Regions from separate parts of the Serratia sp. MMO-28 genome, predicted to be linked through region 1. Evidence: predicted binding sites of a transcription regulator. Region 1 holds the regulator's gene; the other holds the start of a gene.
The links. Region 1 encodes LexA, which represses DNA repair genes until DNA is damaged. Its sites were predicted from a motif close to TNCTGTATGTACATACAGNA; they were not measured.

Region 1 (12,122 bases):
CTTTGAACAGCCCATGCACACCTCTGCGCTGTTTATTTGCGATCGCTGTGGGCAAGTGACCGAGCGCACAACGGAAGGTGTGGAAGAAACGCTGCAGAAACTGGCAACCGAATCAGGATTTGCGCTGCGCCATAGCGTGGTTGAAGCCCATGGCCTGTGTTCGGCCTGCGTTGAGGTAGAAGCCTGCGAAAATAAGCACGATTGCGATCATGACCACAGTATCGCAATCAAGAAGAAATAAGTGCGGTAACCATGCTGCCCCCTAGTGCCACGTTCCCCCGCTCTCAAACGTTATGGCTTGATGGGAACCAGGTCCCCCGCAGGCGGTGGCTGTGCCAGATCCACCCTAATGCCACTCCACGCAAGGCCAAAAACACCATCAGAGCCAACCATAAGCCGTGATTACCCAGCATCGGCAAGGTGAATAACGTCAGCCCATAACCGGCGGCGGCCACTGCCATACTGTTACGCATTTCTGCCCCACGAGTCGCACCAATAAACATGCCGTCCAGCAGATAACACCACACGCCCACCAACGGCAGCACCACTTGCCAGGGCAGGTATTGGTTTGCCAGCGCACGCAGCTCCGGCAGCGAGGTTAAGGCCGCCACAATCTGCTGCCCGCTCACCCCATAAACCACGGCAAAAGCGAGCGCCACCAGGCAAGCTTGCCTGCAAGCCGCACGCCATACGTTATGCAGTTGGCGATCGTCCCGTGCGCCATAAGCATGGCCAGAATGCGCCTCGACAGCATAGGCAAAACCATCCAGCGCGTAAGCGGTGAAGGTCAGCAGATTCATCAGCACCGCGTTAACCGCCACCACTTCACTGCCCATACGCGCACCAAGAATGGTTAACGAGGCAAAACACAGCTGCAGTAATAACGAACGCAGCATAATGTCGCGATTAAGCGCCAGCAAACGGCGCAGATTACCGCACCAGGCCCGACGCAACATCGCCAGCGAAATCCCGCGTATTCTCAGCACCCGCCACGATAGCCACAGGCCCAGCACCAGCGTGACATACTCGGCAACCGCCGTGGCTGCCGCCGCGCCCTGCACATTCCAGCCCAATCCCATCACCAGCCAGATATCCAGCACAATATTCAGCAGGTTACCGACGATCAGCAAAATCACCGGGGCCCGCACATACTGCACGCCCAATAACCAGCCAAGCAGCACCATGTTAGCCAGTGCCGCCGGTGCACTCAGCCAGCGGATCTCCAAAAACAACCGCGCCTGCGCCAAGACGGCCTTGTCGCCCCCGACAATCTGCAACGCCAATGTGATCAATGGCTCACGCAGCAGCACAATCACCAATCCGGCCACCAGCGCCAGCAACAGCGGTTGCATCAAGGCCTTGGCCAGCCGTTGCGGATCCTGAGCGCCCAGCGCCTGCGCAGCCAGCCCGGTGGTGCTCATACGCAGGAACAGCAACATCATGAACAGGAAACTGGTTGCCATGGAGCCCACGGCTACCCCGCCGAGATAGGTCGGGCTATCAAGATGGCCGATAACGGCAGTATCCACCAGGCCAAGCAAGGGAACGGTGATATTGGAGAAGATCATCGGCAACGCCAGGCGCCACAAGGCTTTATCGGTATCGCTGGTAAAAGCAGAGATCAGGCGCATAGTGAAATGTTCCCGTAGCCGTGCGGTGATGGGCGTTTAGAAAAGATATCGCCCCAGAGCTGGAGCGATGTAGATATACCCTTCATACTTCAAGTTGCTTGGGTGTTGACTGCCTTCACTCACCCCAGTCACTTACTTGAGTAAGCTCCTGGGGATTCATTCAGTTGCCGCCTACAAGCAACTTGAATTATTTTGGGTATATAGAGTATCAATCAGAACAATAACGTTTAGATCCAGTCACCGTTGCGGATCACGCCCACGGCTAAACCTTCAATGGTGAAATTCTGTTGGCGCAGATCGACCACGATCGGCTGGAAATCGCTGTTTTCCGGCAGCAGCTCAACCACGTTACCGTGCTTTTTCAGGCGTTTGACCGTGACTTCATCTTCGATACGTGCCACCACGACCTGGCCGTTACGCACGTCCTGGGTTTTATGCACCGCCAGCAGATCGCCGTCAAGAATACCGATATCACGCATCGACATGCCGTTAACACGCAGCAGAAAATCAGCGTTAGGCTTGAACAAGGAGGGATCGACCTTGTAGTGCCCTTCAATATGTTGCTCGGCCAGCAAAGGTTCACCGGCGGCCACGCGGCCGATCAGAGGTAACCCTTCTTCATCTTCCATCAGCAAGCGGATACCGCGCGAAGCACCGGAGACAATCTCGATCACCCCTTTGCGGGCCAGCGCTTTCAAATGCTCTTCTGCAGCATTAGGCGAACGAAATCCCAGACGCATGGCGATCTCGGCACGTGTTGGTGGCATGCCCGTTTGCGCAATATGATCGCGAATCAGGTCGTAGACCTCTTGCTGTCTGGTAGTTAGTGCTTTCATTCCGCCCCCTGTTTGTTTATACAGTCTTGCTGTGAGTATATACAGGTAAGCCGGGATTGGGAACCGAAGAATAAATAAAAATCAGGGATTAGCGAAGCAGTTCGCAACATTATGCCCCTTTTCAACTGAAATGCTGCCAAAGCACCGAGCCCCAGACGAGCAGCGCCAGCACAATCGTCAGTGAGACCGCCGCCGAACCCATGTCTTTTGCCCGGCCCGAGAGTTCATGGTAATCCGTTCCCACTCGATCGACGAGGGCCTCAATGGCGCTGTTGAGGAGTTCGATAATCATCACCAGCAGGACCGAACCGATCAATAAAATGCGCGCTATCGCACCCACATCCAGCCAAATCGCCAGTATGATGGCCACCACGGCCGCGACTGATTCCTGGCGGAATGCGGCTTCGTTCTGCCAGGCCGCAGTTAAACCTTTGTATGAATAGCCTGCCGCCTTGATAATACGTGCCAGGCCGGTTGCTTTATTTGCCATATAAAAGACACCTTTCTCAAAGGTAATATACCCATAGTCTTTCAAGCCGCAGCCAAGCGGCAACTTGCAATCCATAGGGTATAATTTAACTATATGTTTCCAGAGGTCCCCGCGCCTCGGGAAATCCCAACGCCACAGATCTGCTACCCGGTTTCTGGTATGCTTGCGGCGCATTGCTAACAAGAGGCTTTATGTTGTTATGTTAGGTTGGCGTAAAATATATTATAAATTATTGAATTTACCACTGAAAATGTTGGTAAGAAGCAAGGTTATCCCTTCAGATCCGGTCACGGAGTTAGGGTTGGATCCCTCACGACCAATTTTGTATGTTCTACCTTACAATTCCAAGGCAGATTTGCTCACCTTGCGCACCCAGTGCCTGGCGCAGGATCTGCCCGATCCCCTTAACTCGCTGGAGATCGACGGCACCGTTCTGCCAAGCCACGTGTTTATTCATGAAGGCCCGCGCGTATTCCGCTATTACACGCCAAAAGAAGAATCGGTAAAACTGTTCCACGACTATCTGGATCTGCACCGCAGCAACCCGGATCTCGACATTCAGATGCTCCCGGTATCGGTGATGTTTGGCCGCTCACCCGGGCGTGAAGGGCATGGAACACCGCATCTGCGCCTGCTAAACGGCGTACAGAAATTCTTCGCCATCCTGTGGTTAGGGCGTGACAGTTTTGTCCGCTTCTCCAATACCGTTTCCCTGCGGCGGATGGCCACCGAGCACGGTACCGATAAAACCATCGCGCAAAAGCTGGCTCGCGTGGCGCGGATGCACTTCTCACGCCAGCGTTTGGCCGCCGTGGGGCCAAGCCTGCCAGCCCGGCAGGATCTGTTCAACAAATTGCTGGCCTCCAAGGCGATTGAGAAAGCGGTCGAAGACGAAGCGCGCAGTAAAAAGATCTCTCACGAGAAAGCCCAGCAAAATGCGATCGCCCTGATGGAAGAGATTGCAGCCGATTTCTCCTATGAGGCCGTGCGCCTTTCCGATCGCGTGCTGAGCTGGACCTGGAACCGGCTGTATCAAGGCATCAACGTCACTAAAGCCGAGCGAGTGCGCCAACTGGCACAGGACGGCCACGAGATCGTCTACGTACCCTGCCACCGCAGCCACATGGACTACCTGTTGCTGTCTTATGTGCTCTACCATCAGGGGCTGGTGCCGCCGCATATCGCTGCAGGCATCAACCTCAACTTCTGGCCAGCCGGACCGATCTTCCGCCGTCTGGGGGCGTTCTTTATCCGCCGTACCTTCAAGGGCAACAAGCTCTACTCCACCGTGTTCCGTGAATATCTCGGCGAGCTCTTCACCCGTGGCTATTCGGTGGAATACTTTGTGGAGGGCGGCCGTTCGCGCACCGGGCGCTTGCTGGAACCCAAAACCGGCACCCTGTCGATGACCATCCAGGCCATGCTACGTGGGGGCGCTCGCCCGATCACTCTGGTGCCAGTGTACATCGGTTATGAGCATGTCATGGAAGTCGGGACCTACGCCAAAGAGCTGCGTGGGGCGACCAAAGAGAAAGAGAGCCTGTTGCAGATGCTGCGCGGCCTGCGCAAACTGCGCAACCTCGGCCAGGGCTACGTCAATTTTGGCGAACCGCTGTCATTGACCTCTTACCTCAATCACCATGTGCCGCAGTGGCGTGAATCTATCGATCCGATCGAAGCGCAGCGCCCAACTTGGCTGACGCCAGCCGTCAACGATCTGGCATCCCGGATCATGGTGCGTATCAACAATGCGGCGGCGGCCAACGCCATGAACCTGTGTGTTACCGCGTTATTGGCCTCGCGCCAGCGCTCGCTGACCCGGGAACAGTTGATTGAGCAGTTGGATTGCTACCTGCAGTTGATGCGCAATGTGCCTTACTCACCAGATTCCACCGTGCCAATACAAACGCCGGAGCAGTTGCTGGATCACGCGTTGAACATGAACAAGTTCGAGGTGGAGAAGGACAGCATCGGTGACATCATCATCCTGCCGCGTGAGCAGGCGGTGTTGATGACCTATTACCGCAACAACATCCATCACATGCTGGTATTGCCTTCGCTGATTGCCACCATCGTGATGCATCACCGTCACGTGTCACGCAGCGAGTTGCTGCGCCAGGTCAGCCTGATTTACCCCATGCTGAAAGCCGAACTGTTCCTGCGCTATGAAAAAGAACAGCTACCGGACGTGCTGCAGCCGCTGATTGACGAACTGACGCGCCAGCAGTTGATTGGCAGCAAAGGTGACGAACTGGTGCTGAACCCGGCGCGTATCCGCCCGCTGCAACTACTGGCGGCCGGTGTCCGTGAAACCCTGCAGCGCTATGCCATTACCATGTCGATCCTCAGTGCCAACCCGAGCATCAACCGCGGGGCTCTGGAGAAAGAGAGCCGCATCATGGCTCAGCGCCTGTCGGTGCTGCACGGCATCAACGCGCCGGAATTCTTCGACAAGGCGGTGTTCTCTACCCTGGTGGCGACGCTGCGGGAAGAAGGCTATATCAACGATATTGGCGACGCGATCCGCGAGCACACCATGGAGGTTTACACCATGTTGAGCGATCTGATCACGCCAGAAATCAAGCTGACGATAGAAAGCGTCAGCACGCCGGAAGAGACTGACGACGTGCCGGAAACGGCAGACGTGGAAAGAGAAGGCGAGTAACCACGGACTTCAACCCACTAAGGCACCCAAATCGGGTGCCTTTTTCATATTGGCCGTAAGGCCATCAGAGATAGCTCAGCGCAATGCCGATAAACAGCACTAAACCAACGTAGTTGTTATTCAGGAAAGCACTGAAGCAGGCATCGCGCTCGCGGCTGGCAATCTGCTTCTGCTGATGGATAAACAGCGCACCAGCCAGCAGCAGCGACCAATAATAGGCACCGCCAAGCTGCATAAGATAACCGACCCACAGCATCAGCAACAGCGTGGCAAACTGCAGTACCCCGACAATCAGCTTGTCATGGCGGCCAAACAGCACGGCGGTGGACTTAATACCGATCTTCACATCATCATCACGATCCACCATGGCATAGAGCGTATCGTAAGCCACCGTCCAGCAGATATTCGCCAGGAACAGTAACCAGCAACTCAGCGGCAGCGACTCACTGACGGCGGCATAGGCCATCGGGATCGACCAGCCGAATGCGGCCCCCAACACCACCTGCGGCAGGTTGGTGACGCGCTTCATAAACGGATAGACCCAAGCCAGAGCCAGTGCCGCCAGCGACAGCCAGATCGTCATGGCATTCAAGGTCAGCACCAGGGCAAAGGAGATCAGCACCAGCGCGACAAACAGAATTTTGGCTTCTCTTTCACTGACCCGGCCACTGGGCAACGGGCGGCCAGCGGTGCGTTTCACGTGCCCGTCAAAGGCGCGATCGGCATAGTCATTGACCACACAGCCTGCTGCACGCATCAGGAATACGCCAAGAACGAACACCAGCAATACGGGCAAAGCCGGTATCCCTTGCCCGGCCAGCCACAATGCCCACAGCGTCGGCCATAGCAACAGCAGCGTGCCAATCGGCTTATCGATGCGCATCAGGTGGCTATAGGCCTGCCATTTGCTTTGAGTCACGCTTCCTTCCAAGATCCTCTTCTCCCCTTATTCTGCTGAAACACCCTTCACCAGATACAATGGCGAGGCAGGTAAAAATAGCTCCGTCAGCAGCAGTGGTTTATCCGCCAGGCGCAAACGGGAACGCCGAGCCCATAATTCCCCCTGCTGGCCAACCTTAATATAATCGCGGGTTAACGTATTACTGCTGAACAGATAGCGGCCCAGCGGCACAGTGCCCAGATCGACCAGCGCCTGATCCGGGCCGGTCAGCGTTTCCTGCGGGATCACCGTCCGCCCCAGGAGCCAGGGCTGACCATCTCCCAGCAGCCGGATCTCACGCAGCCAATAGCGTTCACTGTAGGGTAAATGTTCGGCTTCTTCGCCCAGTTGAGCGCGGGTCACAAAGCATTCGCGCTGGGGCTCCACCTGCACTAGGTTGCAATAGCGCTCAAAACGACGGGTCATGGAGCCCAGCTCCATTAGCCAATCGCTAATGGCAGCAGGTAGCGGGGAATTTTCAGGCAACCACGCAATGGGCGGCAGGATGGAGTCCCTATTGCCAGACATTGTTCTACTCCATATCGGAAACCACGCCAAAACGGCGGTTCCTGACCATACAAATCGTTAACAGAAGGCCATTGTAACGCAGAAATCCGAAAGCGGCAGGTTGATTCGCAGTGAAATCAGTAGAGTTTTTAACGGGTGGAAAGTAGATTTGCTCAAAATAATTCGAGTTGCTTGCAGATGGCAAAAACAACAAGTCGGTCATAAACCGACTTGAACAGCGAAGGGGATAAAACTGAACAGCAGCTATGATGCAGACCCTGATGAAAAAGGGTGCGCTGGAGGCGCACCAATCATCAAGCCAGCATCGGCAGCATGGGGTGTTACCCCTTGCCTTTCACACTGCCAATAAACGTTTTTCTTGCTGTGGTAGAACCCAGTTTTTCGGCCTCATTCATCAGTTTTAAGGCCTTATCGATATCACCCGCCTTCACCGCCTGTTTGATAGCGTTATTAAAGTAGGCTTCGGTGTCATTGAGCATCGGCTCTGCTGGAGCGGCAGGTGCCGGGGCGGCGACAGGCGCAGCCGGTGCTGGAGCCGTTGAACCCACCACCACTGGCGCAGGTGCCGACGAGTTTGTCAGCGGCAAGCCAATCATTACGCTGCCCATATTTTGCTCTGAACGCACTTTCAGGTGCAGTTCACCCGTTGAGCTGTGCCGGGCGATCGGGTCTGGAATATCGGGAACCGCATTCCCCACCCCCATGGCGTAGGCTTTGGCCGGATCCAAGAGTTGAGTCGTGGTGGCTAAATCCTGGCGGGTGGTGTACACCAGCACATAGATCTGCTTCTGCCCCAGAGCGGGCGTCAGCTTCATCGTGCCCTCCAAACGATCGCTAGACATCACGCCAGCGCGTTCATAAGGGAAATAACTGCTGGGATAAAAAGCAGCAGGTCGCATTTGCTCATCCAGAACCAGCACGCTCGGTGCAAACACACTGCGATCGTTTACCAGGCTGCTGAGGGTGATTTCCAATGAACCGCGATCTGCAGGTAACGTAAATGCCGCTACCTGACCCTGAACATCACCTTGACTAACCTGCGGGTTGGCTTCGGTGATCTTGAAACTTTCACTGGCTGGCGGTACGACCGGTTTCCAAGGCAACTTTTGCAGCGTTTCGTGAGAAATCGCCGGGGCAACCGAGATATCCGCCTGCGCGTTAAACGCCGTGGCGTGCGCCATCAACGGGAGTGCGGAAGCGCAAGCCAGTGACAGATAAAAAGCGAGTAGATTTTTTTTCATTGTGATGGCCCTTTCGACAAGAGGCGAAGAAACTGACGCGCAACTGGCAAGAAGAGCGCGTCAGCCAAACAGATTAACGCAGAGTTAATGCAGCCGAACTCACGTTCGGCTACGGGGTTTGCTTACCACCAGGCTTCGAATTGCGCCCCGAAGGTCACTTCATCGTTGTCACCACGTCCAGCGCCATTGACCGCAGCGCCGTTGTCATAGCCCCACTTCTCATGCCAGTTGGCATAGGTGGCGAAAACGCGCAGTGCCGGGCGTGACCAGATGCTGTCGCCAGCCTGCCACTGTTGGGCCAAGGTCAGTTTATATTGTCTGTTACGCTCGTCAGTTCTTTGCGACTTAACGTTGTCATAACCGGCTTCAAACAGGGTACTCATGATTGGAGTCCACTTATACATCGGGCGGATACCCACGGTGTACCAGGTGGTGCCGTTGTTGTTGTCCAGATTGATGTTCTGGTACATACCGACGTACATCATTTCCCAATCGTCAGCCAACTTCACCGCACCATGATCCAGAATGCGCAGCATATGGCCGTCGTTATTGACGCTGGCACCCTGGCTGTGGCCCGTATTCCATGAGGTCATAGAGTCGGTCGCATACTGTACGACAAACTTGTTAAAACCACCGAGCATGCTCTGAGTGTGTTCTGCCGTAGCCATTACGCCGTTTTTCGACGCACCGGGTTGCAGTTCAACACCATCTCTGGTGCTGGCATTACCATAATCAAAGCCCAGCTCCAGCGTACCACCTGGGTTGGTTTCCATTCCCGCTAAACGCACGTCATAGACATCGTTGTACACATCAGCACGGTTATCCACCTGACGAGAAGCGATCTGACCGCTGTCATTGATATACCACTGGGTTGTACTGTTACCAAAGGCAGCAGAACCACCTGCTTCGGTATTACGCGTCACGGCAAACGACAGCTTACCAAAGCCCAGATCGACGTTTTCCAGACCTGCACCTGGGCCAGAGATATCCCAGTAGTAGAAGTCGATCATGTGAACGTCATGACGTTGATAAAAACGCTTACCTGCCCACATATTAGCACCAGGCAATGCAGCAATCAGGTTTTTACCCTGGACGTTGATTTCACGGAAGGCTGGATTGGTGGCTTCCCAATCATTAGCTTGATCAACGCTATAAGCAACGTTTGAGTCCAGGTAGAAGCTCTTATCACCGTCTTTCCACAGTTCCTGCCCCAGCTTCAACTCAGCATAGGTCTCACATTCGTTACCAAGACGGTACTTACTTTGTGCACCCGTTGTCTGGAAACACTGTTGTGCACCACCGCTGCCGGTCCAACCGATACCAGAACGCGCGTAACCATGAAAATCCACTGCCATTGCTTGCGTAGATAAAACTCCCGCGGCGACAGCCAGTGCCAAAGGAAGTTTGCGCAGAGTAGTCATCATTATTCTCCTGTTATAGTTGCCTGTCGGCATGCATGCATTTCCCCTTCTTACTTGAATTTGCAGGGGTGTTGGCCGCCTTCACTCACCCGAATCACTTACTGAAGTAAGCTCATCGGGCTTCGCTCAGTTGCAGCCTACCCGCAATTCCAAGTACTTTGGGGATCAAACGCCCGGTTCCTGATGCAGCCTGCGACACGCCGTACCGTCCTCACGGAACAGATGGCAGCGATGAGGCGGCAACCCGATAGCGAATGTTGCACCTTCTTCTACCAGCACTACGTCATTCTGGCGGTACACCAGGTTCTGACGAATTTCTGGAATTTGAATATGAATCTGGGTTTCGTTGCCCAATTGCTCCACCACCTGCACTTCGCCCATCAACGTTACCGGCGATTCGGAACTCGGTAACAGATGTTCAGGGCGGATGCCCAGCGACAGGTTGGCCCCGACCTCAACCCCCTGAGATTCAACCGGTAACCACACCAGTTGGCGATTAGGCATCGGCAGCTCAACCTGCACGTTATTGTGTTCAACGGCGGTGACCTTAACCGGCAGGAAGTTCATCTTCGGCGAGCCGATAAAACCGGCAACAAAGCGGTTGGCCGGGTAGTGATACAGCTCCAACGGCTTACCGATCTGGGCCACGCGCCCGGCATCCAGCACCACGATTTTGTCGGCCAGCGTCATCGCTTCGACCTGATCGTGGGTAACGTAAATCATGGTGCGCTGCAGGCGCTTGTGCAGGCGTGAGATCTCGATACGCATCTGCACACGCAGCGCGGCATCCAGGTTAGAAAGCGGTTCATCGAGCAGGAACACATCCGGTTCAGCCACCAGAGTACGGCCGATCGCCACCCGCTGACGCTGGCCGCCGGACAGGGCCTTCGGGCGCCGATCCAGCAAATGTGCCAGTTGCAGCACCTCAGAAACCTGATTGACCCGCTGGGTAATCTCCGCTTTTTTCGCCCCGGCCAATTTCAGGCCGAACGACATGTTGTCGGCCACCGACAGGTGCGGATACAGCGCATACGACTGGAACACCATACCGATGCCGCGTTCGGCAGGCGGTACGTCGTTCATGCGTTTTTCACCAATGAACAGATCGCCGGAGGTAATATCCTCAAGCCCGGCAATCATGCGCAGTAGCGTCGATTTACCGCAGCCTGATGGGCCGACAAACACCACAAATTCACCGTCATCGATAGTTAGATTGACGTCCCTGGAAATCACGGCCTCACCGAAGGCCTTATAAACGCTGCGCAGTGTGACGCTAGCCATGCGTTACTCCCCTGCTTTCGCAGTTAACATTTCGTGTAAAAATGGCAGATGCAAAACCCGCCAAAACCCATTGATGCCCCTCTTGCCGCGCACCGTGTTGCCAGGCCAAAGGAACCGTTGCCTCAGAGGGCACGGCCGGCTGAGTATAGGGCTGCAGGTTGATTAGCGCTTCAAGGCATTGATCCTGATGGGTAATGAGTAAACGAATTACGCCATCCCGCTGGCTGACCGAATTCAGTTCACCGTGCTGAATCACCGGCAACTGGCGTAAAGCCAACAGAGACTGGCAATAACGTAACGTTGAGTTGTTGTCGTGCTGCTGGCGGCTGATCGCCAACGCACGGTGTTCGATAGCCACCTGCTGATACCAGTGGATCTCACCGGCAGTCACCTGCTCTGGGGCCTCGTGCCAAGGCATTGGCGTTTGCGCCCCCAGCGGTTCTTGCAAATCGGCAGCGTGCGGTAACCCAAGCTCTTCCCCCTGATACAGGCAGATCGGCGCGGGCAGCAGCGCCAACAGCGTCAGAAACGCCTGGGCAGAACGCAAATCCCCTTGTCCCCAGTGGCTGACCACCCGCGGCTGATCGATCTCACCCGTACTCCAGACGTTTTCCGCCAGCCGATGGCGGTGGCTATTGAGCACCGCCACCAGTTTTTCAACGCTGAATGGCATCACCTCCAGCGCCAACACCCCGCGAGCATAATGCTGCTCGGGGGCCGCACTGCGGCAGATACGGTTGGGCCCTTCACTGTGCCAAAGCGCCAGCCCATGGCCAGCCACTTGCGCACCGGTCTCTGGCGGTAGCGCCTGCGGTAGCAGTAGGCCATCCACGGCCAGCATCTTCAGGTAAGGCAATGCCGCCATCATGCCAAGTACATCGCCAACGCCATCACCATTTCCATCACGGAAACTGGCCGGATGGATCCGGTACAACGTTGGGTGAGTGGCAGTACGCATTGACGGCATAAATCCAGGTTCCTGCTGTACATGGCGGTAAAAACAATGTTGCTGATAGTGAGGTAACGACAAGAAGGGGTAATCATCCGTAACAGGATTTTTCATGGGGGAGGAGATGGGAGGATGAGAGA
Region 2 (12,122 bases), on a different contig from region 1:
CCCGCACCGTTATCCGATCAGATAATACTTCAGCGTATGTTTCATGTCGGGGCTGAGATCGTCAATGGATTTCAGCATCCAGCGCAGATAGCCGGGATCGTCCTGCGCCACTCGTTCAATCTCTTGTCCACGATATTTGCCGAATTTGAATTTTTTCAGCAATACCGGCTGTTCGGTGATCTGCACCATCTGTTCTGGCGTCCAGCCCGAATCCCGCATAATGCGTTGCAGCAGCGCAGCGGTCACATAGCAGTCATACAGCGCACGATGCGGATAAAGCGTAGTGTCCTGCGGCAGTTGGACATCCAGATTCAGGGCATAACGCAGGTATTGATTGCCGTATTTAATGTCTGGGTAGAGCGTTCGCGCCAGCTTTACGGTACAAATCCAGGCACCATGCATTTCTGGCAATACCCCGCGATCGAATGCCGCATTGTGTGCCACATAGTATTCACTGCCCTGATAGCGGCTAATCGCCACCGCGATGCGTGGCTTACCTTCAACCATTTGTTCGGTGATATGGTGAATGGCCATGGCATCAAGGCTGATGGGGCGATCGGGGCTGATCAGATCGCTCATCGGGTTGGTAATGCGCCCGTCAATAACATCGACAGAGGCCACTTCCACCACGCCACCGTCCAGCCCGCAGGTTTCGGTATCTATGACACGTAAGCTCATATTCTTCTCGATGATAGTCGCTTGTTTTCGCTTAACGATACGTGACAGAGGGGTTTTCAGACAACAAAAAACCCGCCTTGGCGGGTTTAACTACGGTCGGAAGTACGCTTATTCGCCAGATGATTGACCTTTCTTGGCACGCTTGCCAGCCCGTTTTTCGGCTGGGGTTTTTAACGGCTTCTTCTTCGCATTTTTCTTGCTATCCATTCCCTTACTCATTATGGCCTCTCAGTTACCTATGGTTGGGTAGGTTGCCGCTCTATTAACCCTTTAACGGCTACCCTATGCAAGCAGTAAAGCGGGCTTGAGCATCAACACGTTGTTAATCCGACGATTATTCTTTATTAACATTTTCTACGTTAAAAATGTTACAATATAACAAATCTATATGCCGGAGAGTTCCATGACAGTAATGACGTTGTTAAGCGAGCAGCAACTGCTGGCGATGCCGGAATCTGATTACATGAATACGGAGCAGCGGGCGTTTTTCCGCCAGCGTTTGCTGGAGGAACAACAGAGGCTTTGGCAACACATTGACGTGCTGAAGCGAGATATCGATAGCGGCGATGTGAGCGGTGACGAAGCTGACAAGGCAGCGCGGGAAGAGGATCTGCGTTTGCTGTTCCGCCAGTTGGATCGAGAAAGCCGCCTGCTACCGAAGATGACTGCGGCATTAGCAAGGCTGGAGAAGGGTGACTACGGCTATTGCCTGGAGACGGGGGAACCGATTGGGCTGGCGCGATTATTATTACGCCCGACGGCAGAGTTGTGCATTGAAGCCAAAACGGCTCAGGAGATGCGTGAACCGCATTTACGTAAGAACAAATCGGCGTCATTTTAAGCAACTATCGCTAACATACTGGCGTAATTAAGTGTTTTCTCGTTTTAACGTTGACCAGATGCGCGGCTTCGGCTTTGATGAATGAATAACTCACACAGACGGAAACGCCATGGAACAGTTACGAGGTTTGTACCCGCCATTAGCAGCTTATGATAGCGGTTGGTTGGACACCGGGGAGGGGCACCGGATCTACTGGGAATTGAGTGGTAACCCAAACGGTAAACCTGCCGTATTTCTTCACGGCGGCCCCGGCGGCGGGATTGCTCCTTACCACCGTCAGCTGTTTGATCCTGAGCGCTATAAGGTGCTGCTGTTTGATCAGCGTGGCTGTGGCCGTTCCAAGCCCCATGCCAGCCTGGATAATAATACCACCTGGCATCTGGTGGCGGATATTGAACGGCTGCGCAAGATGATCGGTGTGGAACAATGGCTGGTGTTTGGCGGTTCCTGGGGCTCGACTCTGGCGCTGGCATATGCCCAAACGCATCCGCAATGTGTCAGTGAGATGGTGTTACGCGGTATTTTCACACTGCGCAAGCGGGAGTTGAGTTGGTATTATCAGGATGGTGCCTCACGTTTTTTCCCCGACAAATGGGAACGCGTATTGTCCATTCTGTCTGCAGAGGAGCGTAAAGACGTTATTGCCGCTTATCGCCAGCGTTTGACGTCGCCAGACCTGCAGATCCAGCTCGAAGCCGCCAAGCTATGGAGCGTGTGGGAAGGCGAAACCGTGACGCTGTTGCCAAACAGCGCCTCAGCTTCTTTCGGTGAGGATGATTTCGCTTTGGCCTTTGCGCGCATCGAAAATCATTACTTTACCCACCTGGGTTTTCTTGAGAGTGACGATCAACTCCTGAAAAACGTCCACCTGATCCGCCATATCCCAGCGGTGATTGTGCATGGCCGCTATGACATGGCCTGTCAGGTGCAAAACGCTTGGGATCTGGCGCAAGTTTGGCCGGAGGCTGAGCTGTATATCGTTGAAGGGGCAGGGCACTCAACGGATGAGCCAGGCATTCTGCACCACTTGATGCTGGCAACCGATCGCTTTGTTGGCAAGTAACTGACCAGTAAGCCTGCCGCAACGGCAGGTTCTTCTACTTCGCTTTAGGCTCATACGGCAGACGCGAGAACTTGTGCGATTCAGCACGATAGTGTGCCACGCGCTCACGAAAGTAGTCCCGCAGGTGCGTAGGTTGTTCACGCTCCACCATCTCTGGGATCACCGGCATGTTGTAGCGTTCTTTGAATGCTACACCTGAAGCGGCCAGATCGACGTTAATTTTGTCCATCTCGTCTTTGGAGAGCTCGGCCAGATTATAACCCATGGTATCGTCCTTCCTGTTGTCGCATTAAATCAGCGCAGAAGGTAATTCACCCATAGCCACTTGGCAAGTCTGAAACAAGCATAAATTGCCAGGATATTCCTGTAGGCAAGGTTCACTGGAGAAAAGTAGGGTTATTTTATTACCATGTAATAGAAGAGGGGGATTTTCTCTCTAAATAATAACTATTCGCTTTACAAGCCAGCGTAAAGGCTGGGGATATTATCCTGGTGTTCTTTGAACTATTATGGAAAATATTTAACCGAATGAAAATTAAAAGTAATTTATATGGGTGAAGAGAGGTTAATCAAGAGTGTTTATTTTGTTTGAATCAGGGCATAATACGAGGGACTCAATTTTATGGTCTGAAAAATAAAAGGAATCATCATGTTGCCGCAAGAAATGATAAAAAAACTCAATGAACAACTTAACCTGGAGTTTTATTCTGCCAATCTGTATTTGCAGATGAGCGCTTGGTGTAGCGACAAGGGCTTTGAGGGGGCTGCAGGGTTCTTGAAAAAACATGCTCAGGAAGAGATGCAGCACATGCAACGTCTCTTTGATTACCTTAGTGACACCGGAGCTTTACCCCTGCTGGGCAGCATTGCGGCACCGCCGACCGAGTTTGAGTCGCTAGCTGATGTTTTCCAGCAAACTTACGAACATGAGCAACTGATCACCCGCCAAATCAACGAATTGGCGCATGTGGCAATGACTACCCATGATTATTCCACTTTCCACTTCCTACAATGGTATGTGGCTGAGCAGCATGAAGAAGAAAAGCTGTTCAAATCGGTGCTGGACAAACTGGCGTTGGTGGGCAACAGCGGCAAAGCCTTGTTCTTTATTGATAAAGATTTGAAGAGAATGAGCGCAGCGTCTGAAGGCGGCAACGGCCAAGCTTGATGATCGCTTCTGTAAACCGCGTATCTTCAAGGTATGCGGTTTTTTATACCCTGCATTTATAGTGGCTTTACAGCGATACGTGCTGCCAAACACTAAAATACCAGTGATGTGCTCGACTTGGTGATTCACCATCGTTATTATTTAACGCGATACGTTGCTACAACCTGCAGCGCAATCATGTGGTGGGGTAAGGTTGCGGAAACATCGCTCCGGTTAACGGCCTGCCCCTGATCACCTTCATTATGATAAAAGGGACACCTCTGTGATCGCTAAAATCCGTTCATCCTATCGCCTGCTTTCTACCCTTTTTGTCCTGTTTGTCGGGCTTTCCTCCCAGCAGGCTCTGGCGCATGCTCATCTTAAAATGCAGACGCCAGCGGCTGATACCACCACCCATTCCGCGCCGAAAATGCTGACGCTGAATTTCTCTGAAGGCATTGAGCCGAACTTCAGTGGGGTGAAAGTTACCGGCCCTGACCATAGCGTGGTGAAAACCGGCAAGCTGACCTTGGATCCCAATAACAGCACGCAGATTAACGTACCGATTGAAACGGAACTGACGGCGGGGAAATATAGCGTCAGTTGGCATGTGGTTTCCGTTGATGGCCACAAAACCAAAGGCCAATACAGTTTTACCGTAAACTAACCGATGACTCTGGCGACTCTTTTTATTCTGTGTCGCTTTGCGCACTTTGCGGCGGTGATGCTGATGTTTGGAAGCAGCCTGTTCACCGCCTTGCTGTCACCTCAGCGTTTCTCTCCGCTCATTACCCGCGATTTACACCCGCTACTGCTGGCATCGACCTGGCTTTCTGCGTTTACCGCATTGCTGATGCTGGCGGTGCAGGCCGGGCTGATGGGGGATGGTTGGGCCGATACCTGGCAGTTGGCAACCTGGTGGGTGGTTCTGGGCACGACGTTCGGTGAGGCCTGGCGCTGGCATTTGGCGGTGGCGTGGTTGGCTTTGCTTGCGCTACGCCTACCGGTTCCCTATCGTGCTGAGGTGCTCGCCGGGTGTTCCGCGCTGTTACTGGTCAGCATGGCGTTTATCGGCCATGCGGCGATGCACGCGGGTGCGCTGGGCGTTTTGCACCGTTTTAACCATACGTTACACCTGTTGGCAGCAAGCTATTGGTTTGGCTGCTTGCTACCGCTGCTGGCCTGCCTGCGTTATCTGGCTCAGCCGCAGTGGCGCAGCGATGCACTGGTGGCGCTGATCCGCTTTTCTCGTTGGGGCCATGCTGCGGTCGCGGTGGTGATCCTCACCGGCGTGATTAACAGCCTGATTATTCTTGGGCATTGGCCGTTGAATATCGACTCCCCTTATCAGCGTTTGCTGGTGCTTAAAATCGCGTTGGTGGCGCTGATGGTATTGGCCGCGCTGGCCAACCGTTACGCTATTGTGCCTGCGATGGGGAGCGTGCCCACATTGGCACAACGCGGGCTGATCTTGGCCTGCTGGTGCGAAGTGGTGTTGGGGGGGGCCGTTTTGTTACTGGTCAGTGTTTTTGCAACCTACGCACCCGTGTGACATTGCGGCTTGCCGCAGCCCCTTAGTTGCGGGAAAATCGAATTAAATTGCAACCTTAAGGCCATCTCATGAAATCTGTAATTCTTGGTATCGCACTGCTGGCGACGGCAACCAGCGCATTGGCGGCAGATAAACTGATTAACGTCACTAAACTGGAATACGGCAAACAGTGGGCGTTCACCAAAGAGGAAGTGACGCTGCAATGCCGCAAGGGTAATGCGCTGTTTGTGCTCAACAACAGTACGTTAATGCAGTATCCACTGAACGATGCCGCACAGGCGCAGGTGAAAGCGGGGCAACAGCGAGCTCAGCCTCTGGATGTGATTCTGCTGGATGATGCCAATAATCCAGGCAAGAAAATGAGCGTTGAAGTTTTTCGTACAAGAGCGGAAAAACTTTGTGCTGAGTAAGCGCTTGTCCACCAATAGGTTATGAAAAGGTTGACGGGGAAGTGGGATTATCTCTAATTAATTTCTTTGTGAAATTATCACTTGCCGTGTGGCTGGCTGGCAAAACTAGCACCTTAAGCTATTCTTAAAGTGCATGGCTGAGTAAGCCCTGCATAAATGCCAACTTTTAGCGCACGGCTCTCTCCCAAGAGCCATTTCCCTAGACCGAATATAGGAATCGTATTCGGTCTTTTTTTATTTTATTGATTTATAAGGGAGATTTATCGCCTATCCGAATTTTGATATCCGGTCTTTTATAGCATCACGTACTTATTCCCCCTCGTATCGAGATACTTGTCCGTCATTTTCACCGATTTATGCCCCAACAACTTCATTGCAAATTGTAAGGTTGTTTTGAGCCTGTATATTCGATCATTAAGTCTGCTGTTTGCTCATGACTGCATCACACAGCATGCCCGCAGAAGTTACCGCAACAATCACCTCTTCAGGTAAAGCATCCCCCCATCGCTGCATGGCTTCTAATACCTCGCGTAAGCTTTGCCCAAATGGAGTCAAGTCGTACACAACGCGTGGTGGTGTTTCAGCAAAGGCAGAACGCGTGAGCAAACCATGATTCTCGAACTGCCTAAGTCGGTGGGTAAGCGTGTGTGCGCTTATACCAGGTAAAGCTTTACGCAATTCGGTAAAGCGTCGTGGGCCATGTAATAGCTCACGTATGATCAACGTAGCCCATGGGCCATCTAAAAGAATTAGAAATCTGGCTACGCCACAACTTGGAAATTCAGAGCGAGACATGAAAAATTCCCTATTAGTGCAGTTGATGTAACTGGTGCAGTATATGCAACAATGGAATTTCAGTATATCACTTGACCCTATTTCATTTAACTCAGGATGACTTTTATGGCCTACATTGTTCATGGTGCAACGGGAGCTCAAGGGGCTCCATTGTTCAAACGCCTTTGTCAGTCAGGCAAACCGGCGATTGCTGCAGTACGACATATCGACAGACTGTCTGGAGTGCCGACAGTACAAATTGATAATGCTTCTGTTGAATCCTTGGCTATGGCCTACCGTGAAGCGGAGGGGGTGTTTATTCACTTACCACTAGCCTCTGAAGCAGACCGTGTTACTTATGCACACAATATCGTCCAGGCCGTCAAATTAGCCAGACCAAAGCGTGTCGTTATTTCTACCAGTGGCGCCATCATCGACGAACCTGGATCACTGCTGCAAGCAGCCGATAATTCGGCAATTAATATCCTGATCGATGGTGTGCAGAAAACAGGGATCTCTACCGCTGTAGTCGCCCCCCGTTTGTATCTGGAAAACCTGCTGCTACCTATGGTCTTCGATCCGGTGCAATCCGAAGGGGTACTGTATTATCCACTTCGGGACGATTTCCCTGTGTCTTGGAGTTCACATCTTGATGTGGCGGAAGTTGCTGAGCGTTTATTGAATGAGCCTGAAATAACAGGTGTTGTTGGTGTTGGGCAGTTGCCTGGAATATTGGGGCCTGATCTGGCGGCTGGCATGGCTAAGTATCTTGGTCGTGATGTCATATTCGAGAGTATGAAACCGCAAGATTTTGGCAAATTAGTTGAGCCGCTGATCGGACCTGCCGCTAACGCTGTGGTAGGGCTATATCAGGCTCTGTGGCAAACTTCAGGCAATACTATTTTTCCTGCTATGAGCGCACAACAACGGTTAAACATCATTCCGCGAAATGTTGAGAGGTGGCTTGATGAAACACTGAGCTAACGGCTGTGACTCTCGTTTGCAATTTTGTGAACTCACATTACCTGCAATTATATCGGACACACAAATAGCGATACCGGCAGTTGAAATTCCCCAAACCGCCACTACATAACAGTTAAGGCTGCCCCGTACCGGCTTCGTGATGTTTGTTTAGGGTTAAACATCGGGAGGGGCAGCGGTCAGAAACTTTCTTTCCTTATCGATCAGCCTCATACCATTCACTGAGTAAATTCGTCTTTTCCCTGCCATTCCACATATCTATACTGTATATAAAAACAGTATAGAGTCACAGCATGAAAATCTCATTTCCAACATCAACCCCGTTAAAATTCAACATTCCACTTTTCTCTGACAAGGTACCTGCTGGCTTTCCCTCACCGGCACAGGACTACATACACAAGCGCATCGATCTGAACGAGTATTGCATCAGCCACCCCAACGCCACTTACTTCCTGCTGGCGTCTGGCGAAAGCATGCTTGAGGCCGGTATCACGGATGGTTCTATGCTGGTGGTCGATCGCAGTATCACCGCCGAACACGGTGACATCGTGATTGCCAGCATCGGCGGAGAATTCACCGTCAAGCGGCTATGCTTGCGGCCAGTTGCCCAGCTCGAGCCGATGAACCCCAACTACCAGCCTATACCGCTTTATGACGGTGGTGATGGAATGGAAATCGTCGGGGTCGTGGTATCGACCATCACGAGGCTGAAATAGTGTATGCCCTGGTTGATGTGAACAGCTTCTATGTCAGCTGCGAAACACTGTGGCGGCCAGATTTACGCGGGCGGCCGGTGGTGGTGCTGTCGAATAATGATGGCTGTGTGGTGGCGCGCAACAAAGAGGCGAAATTTCTGGGGCTTGAAATGGGCGGCCCGTATTTCAAGATCAAGGAACAATTTGAGCGTGCTGGTGGCGTTGCCTTCAGCAGCAATTACGAGCTATATGCAGATATGTCAGCCAGAGTGATGGCTATCTTGGAGGAGATGGTGCCGCGCATTGAGATCTATTCGATTGACGAAAGTTTTCTCGATCTCACCGGCGTGCGCAATTGTATCGAGCTTGAAGCCTTTGGGCGGCAGATCCGTGCGCGGGTTCTGCGGGATACTGGGCTGACGGTGGGCGTTGGCATTGCACAGACCAAGACGCTGGCAAAGCTGGCCAATTATGCGGCCAAAAAGTGGGATAAAACCGGTGGTGTTGTCGATCTCTTGAATCTGGCGCGGCAGCGTAGGCTGATGGCGTTGGTGCCTGTGGAAGAGGTCTGGGGTATCGGCCGGCGGATATCGAAAAAGCTGAAGGTGATGGGCATCGAAACGGCGCTGCAGTTGGCTGATGCCAGTACGGCGATGATCCGGCGGAATTTCAGCGTGGTGATCGAGCGAACGGTGAGAGAGTTGCGCGGCGAACCCTGTTTTGCCCTTGAGGAATTTGCGGCAACCAAGCAGCAGATCATCTGTTCCCGTTCTTTTGGCGATCGCATCACGGAGTACGAGCACATGCACCAGGCGATTTGCATGTACGCAACGCGTGCGGCGGAGAAATTGCGGGATGAACGCCAGTATTGTCGGCACGTGAGCGCCTGGATTAAGACCAGCCCGTTTTCCCCTCACGAGCCTTACTACGGCAATTCGGCCAGCATGCAGTTGTACACGCCCACGCAGGATACGCGTGACATTATCACCGCCGCTTTACGTTGCCTTGATGCTATTTGGCAACCCGGTCATCGATATCAAAAAGGGGGCGTGATGCTGCAAGACTTTTTCAGCCACGGCGTGGCGCAGTTGGGGCTGTTCGATGAATACCAACCCCAGCCTAATAGCGAACGGCTGATGGCGGTGTTAGACCGTATCAACAAGTCAGGCCGTGGCAAAATCTGGTTTGCCGGGCAGGGGACCGAGCAGGTATGGAAAATGAAGCGTGAAATGCTGTCTCCCGCCTACACGACGAGGATCAGTGATTTGCCTCATGCAAGGGTGTATTGAGCGGAGTCATCACGCTGAAACAAAAGATAACCAACCGACTATTATTCCATTGTTTTTGGTGGGTGGAATTTTCTTGCTTCCGAAATGAGGTTTTCGATCACGTCTAGAGGAACGTTTTCTTCGTAACAGGTCAGAAAAAATTTGTGAGTTACATCAGAGTAGAAGACTTCCGCAATTCTGGGCTGAGCTAATGCGTGTTGTGTCATTGGCTGCCAAACGGTTTCTGGTATCTATCTCCCCTCCTGCTTGAAATACTGTTTATTCAAACAGTGTTTTTTTGGCTTCAAAGTCAAAGCAGATGTCGTACCAGGTGCTTTTTCCGGTGCTGCATGTGCGAGACAACTTAAGGTAAGGAGAGGTAGCAATGCCTAATTTCAGATTCGGTCAACGCAGCGAGGGTAACCTCGTTGGCGTAAACCCCGAGTTGATCAAAGTGGTACGCCGGGCGCTTGAGCTTTCAACTGTCGATTTTACAGTGATCGAAGGTAGGCGCACCACAGCGCGGCAGCAAGCGTTGGTCGCCGCAGGCGCAAGTAAGACGATGGCCAGCCGCCATCTTACCGGGCATGCGCTAGATCTGCTGCCGGTTGGCGCTGATTGGAACAATTATAAATGCTGGCTACCGGTGCTTGATGCCATGCACCAGGCTGGCAAAGAGCTGGGTGTTCCACTGCGATTCGGTATTACCTGGACGGATAACCCACGTGACACCCCAGCCAAGTTTTTAGATGCGCCTCACGTGGAAATGCCAGCATGAGTAAATACGGATTAATCAGCCTGCTGCTGGTGGCCATCTGCCTCGGTTGGTATGCGTCTTCGCTGTCAGGCGATTTGGATAATGCCCGGCTGGAAAACAAATCGCTGGTGGCTGCAGTAGAAAGCCGTGACGGGACCATCATTGCGCTGAAAGATGCCGCCAGTGCTGACCGCCGTGCTACTGAGGAACAGTTGAAGATTGAACAACAGAAGAGGGCAAAAGCCGATGCTGATAACGAAAAGCTACGCAAGGCGCTGGAGAATAACGGCTGCAGCAATCAGCGGTTGCCTGATGATGTTCGCCGTATCTTGCGCAGATAAGCCGCAGCCAGCCCCGCAGCTGATCTACGTGTATCCACCCGCGGCACTGCTCCGGCAATGTGAACAAACGCCATTTACTGGGGAAACGTTTGGTGATGCGATAATGGCGCTACAGGTGAATCAGAATGAACTTGATATATGCGCCTCACGTATTTATGGGCTGATTAAGTGGCAGCAGGATAACGCGGGAAAGTAACATTACAGATGGCACTCAATAAGCGCCATCGATAATGCTGCTTCATGTCTAGAGCGAACTGAAGCTAATCAGGCTATCAGCATCTGAATGCTCGCGACCTTTCTCACATAAGTATCTGCACCCCGGTGCCAACAAGGTAAAACTTAGCATTGTTGGAAAAGAGCGTTAATGGTCATTGTCCTGTTTCCTCGCTCTGCTACCATGTAGTGAGTTGTTACTTGTCTAAGGGAAGGGATGAAATGAAAAAGATTTTTGCCGTTGTACTGCTGGCATCGCTGTTGACTGGTTGCGCATCTTCAGCAGGCAACGAAAACCTGCATAAAGAAACCCAAACGAGCATAAAAAGTAAGATTAAAGAAGGTGTGACAACCAAGGCTGAAATCAAAGGAATACTGGGTTCTCCGGATAACGTTAGTTTTACCGATAAAAAAAATGAAATCTGGAAATATGAATATGTCGAAGCGACAGTCACTGGGGAGTCATACATTCCATTCTATGGTTTATTCCATAACGGGATGAAGGGCACCCAAAAAGATCTTGCCATTATTTTTAATGGTGATGTGGTTGAGAAGTACACCATGTCAGAGTCACCTCTCGAAACCAAGACCGGATGGGCTGATTAAAGGTTATCGCTCCTGCTGGTTAAATCACTCTATTTAAGCCCACTGATATGGGCTTTTTGTTGCCTGAGCGGCATTGTTCGCTACCGTAAGTATCCCGTTTACTTAGACGAAGCATTCACGTTTAGAAAATGTCCTGCATGCTGAATGTGTTCGAAAAAAGAGGGGGTAAAGTGTAATGCTTGTCAGCTAAGGCTAACCCGTTGGGTGAAGGGCGACGCCTTTGGCCGGGTTATGCTGCCTTGCGCTTAAGTGTAAGCACTGTCACAGTGATATCACTTATTTCCTGCAAATACTGTCAGGGATGTTACGACCAGTTATTATGCTACGGTAGATCAAAAGGGTAAGGAGGTTCTTAATTATGATGCAATTAAGGCACTTGCCATTCAGCTGATTAAGATTGCACGGGAATCAACGGCCATCACCATTATAGCTACGAATGAGTCAGTTATTGAAAGGCTGAAGAGTGAGTTACCAATCAGCCTGAGAAACTGATTTGAGCCAGAACGTGAAGGCGTGATTGTTGCGATAATGAAAAAACAAGCGCCGTGATGGTTTACAATTAATCATTACGTAACAGCGTTAAGAAGCTGTAAGAGCATATTTTCCGGTTATCGCTCAAAACGCATTGATAGGGCCGCTTTGAAAAGGGATTCTTTATTATGAAAAAGCTTATATTTATTTGCTGCATAAGCATGATGTTGGTTTCTGCCTGCAGCACTAACACCAGAAAAAAACAGTTGCCCCCAGCAGCAAAAGAGTCCGCTCTCTTGGCCGAGAGATTGCAGGTTTACATCCG

Region 2: the regulator LexA is predicted to act here: its motif matches at 7,708-7,727, upstream of umuD (translesion error-prone DNA polymerase V autoproteolytic subunit).

Annotation. Positions count from the first base shown of each region.
Region 1 is NZ_JBBCVB010000028.1:30,530-42,651, forward strand. Features, by position in the region: gene zur (zinc uptake transcriptional repressor Zur) at 1-241, shown strand, start outside; gene dinF (MATE family efflux transporter DinF) at 285-1,631, opposite strand; gene lexA (transcriptional repressor LexA) at 1,859-2,467, opposite strand; gene WG891_RS21310 (diacylglycerol kinase) at 2,589-2,957, opposite strand; gene plsB (glycerol-3-phosphate 1-O-acyltransferase PlsB) at 3,157-5,622, shown strand; gene ubiA (4-hydroxybenzoate octaprenyltransferase) at 5,687-6,553, opposite strand; gene ubiC (chorismate lyase) at 6,569-7,090, opposite strand; gene malM (maltose operon protein MalM) at 7,411-8,331, opposite strand; gene WG891_RS21335 (maltoporin) at 8,454-9,755, opposite strand; gene malK (maltose/maltodextrin ABC transporter ATP-binding protein MalK) at 9,918-11,033, opposite strand; gene WG891_RS21345 (alpha-amylase family glycosyl hydrolase) at 11,026-12,000, opposite strand.
Region 2 is NZ_JBBCVB010000012.1:101,028-113,149, forward strand. Features, by position in the region: gene exoX (exodeoxyribonuclease X) at 10-678, opposite strand; gene dksA (RNA polymerase-binding protein DksA) at 1,082-1,519, shown strand; gene pip (prolyl aminopeptidase) at 1,629-2,582, shown strand; gene WG891_RS12700 (DNA polymerase III subunit theta) at 2,617-2,847, opposite strand; gene ftnA (non-heme ferritin) at 3,232-3,750, shown strand; gene yobA (CopC domain-containing protein YobA) at 4,013-4,396, shown strand; gene copD (copper homeostasis membrane protein CopD) at 4,400-5,281, shown strand; gene WG891_RS12720 (YebY family protein) at 5,350-5,691, shown strand; gene WG891_RS12725 (winged helix-turn-helix transcriptional regulator) at 6,106-6,486, opposite strand; gene WG891_RS12730 (NmrA family NAD(P)-binding protein) at 6,592-7,449, shown strand; gene umuD (translesion error-prone DNA polymerase V autoproteolytic subunit) at 7,740-8,162, shown strand; gene umuC (translesion error-prone DNA polymerase V subunit UmuC) at 8,162-9,430, shown strand; gene WG891_RS12745 (M15 family metallopeptidase) at 9,795-10,187, shown strand; gene WG891_RS12750 (DUF2570 family protein) at 10,184-10,507, shown strand; gene lysC (Rz1-like lysis system protein LysC) at 10,482-10,703, shown strand; gene WG891_RS12755 (hypothetical protein) at 10,943-11,326, shown strand; gene tolA (cell envelope integrity protein TolA) at 11,986-12,122, shown strand, end outside.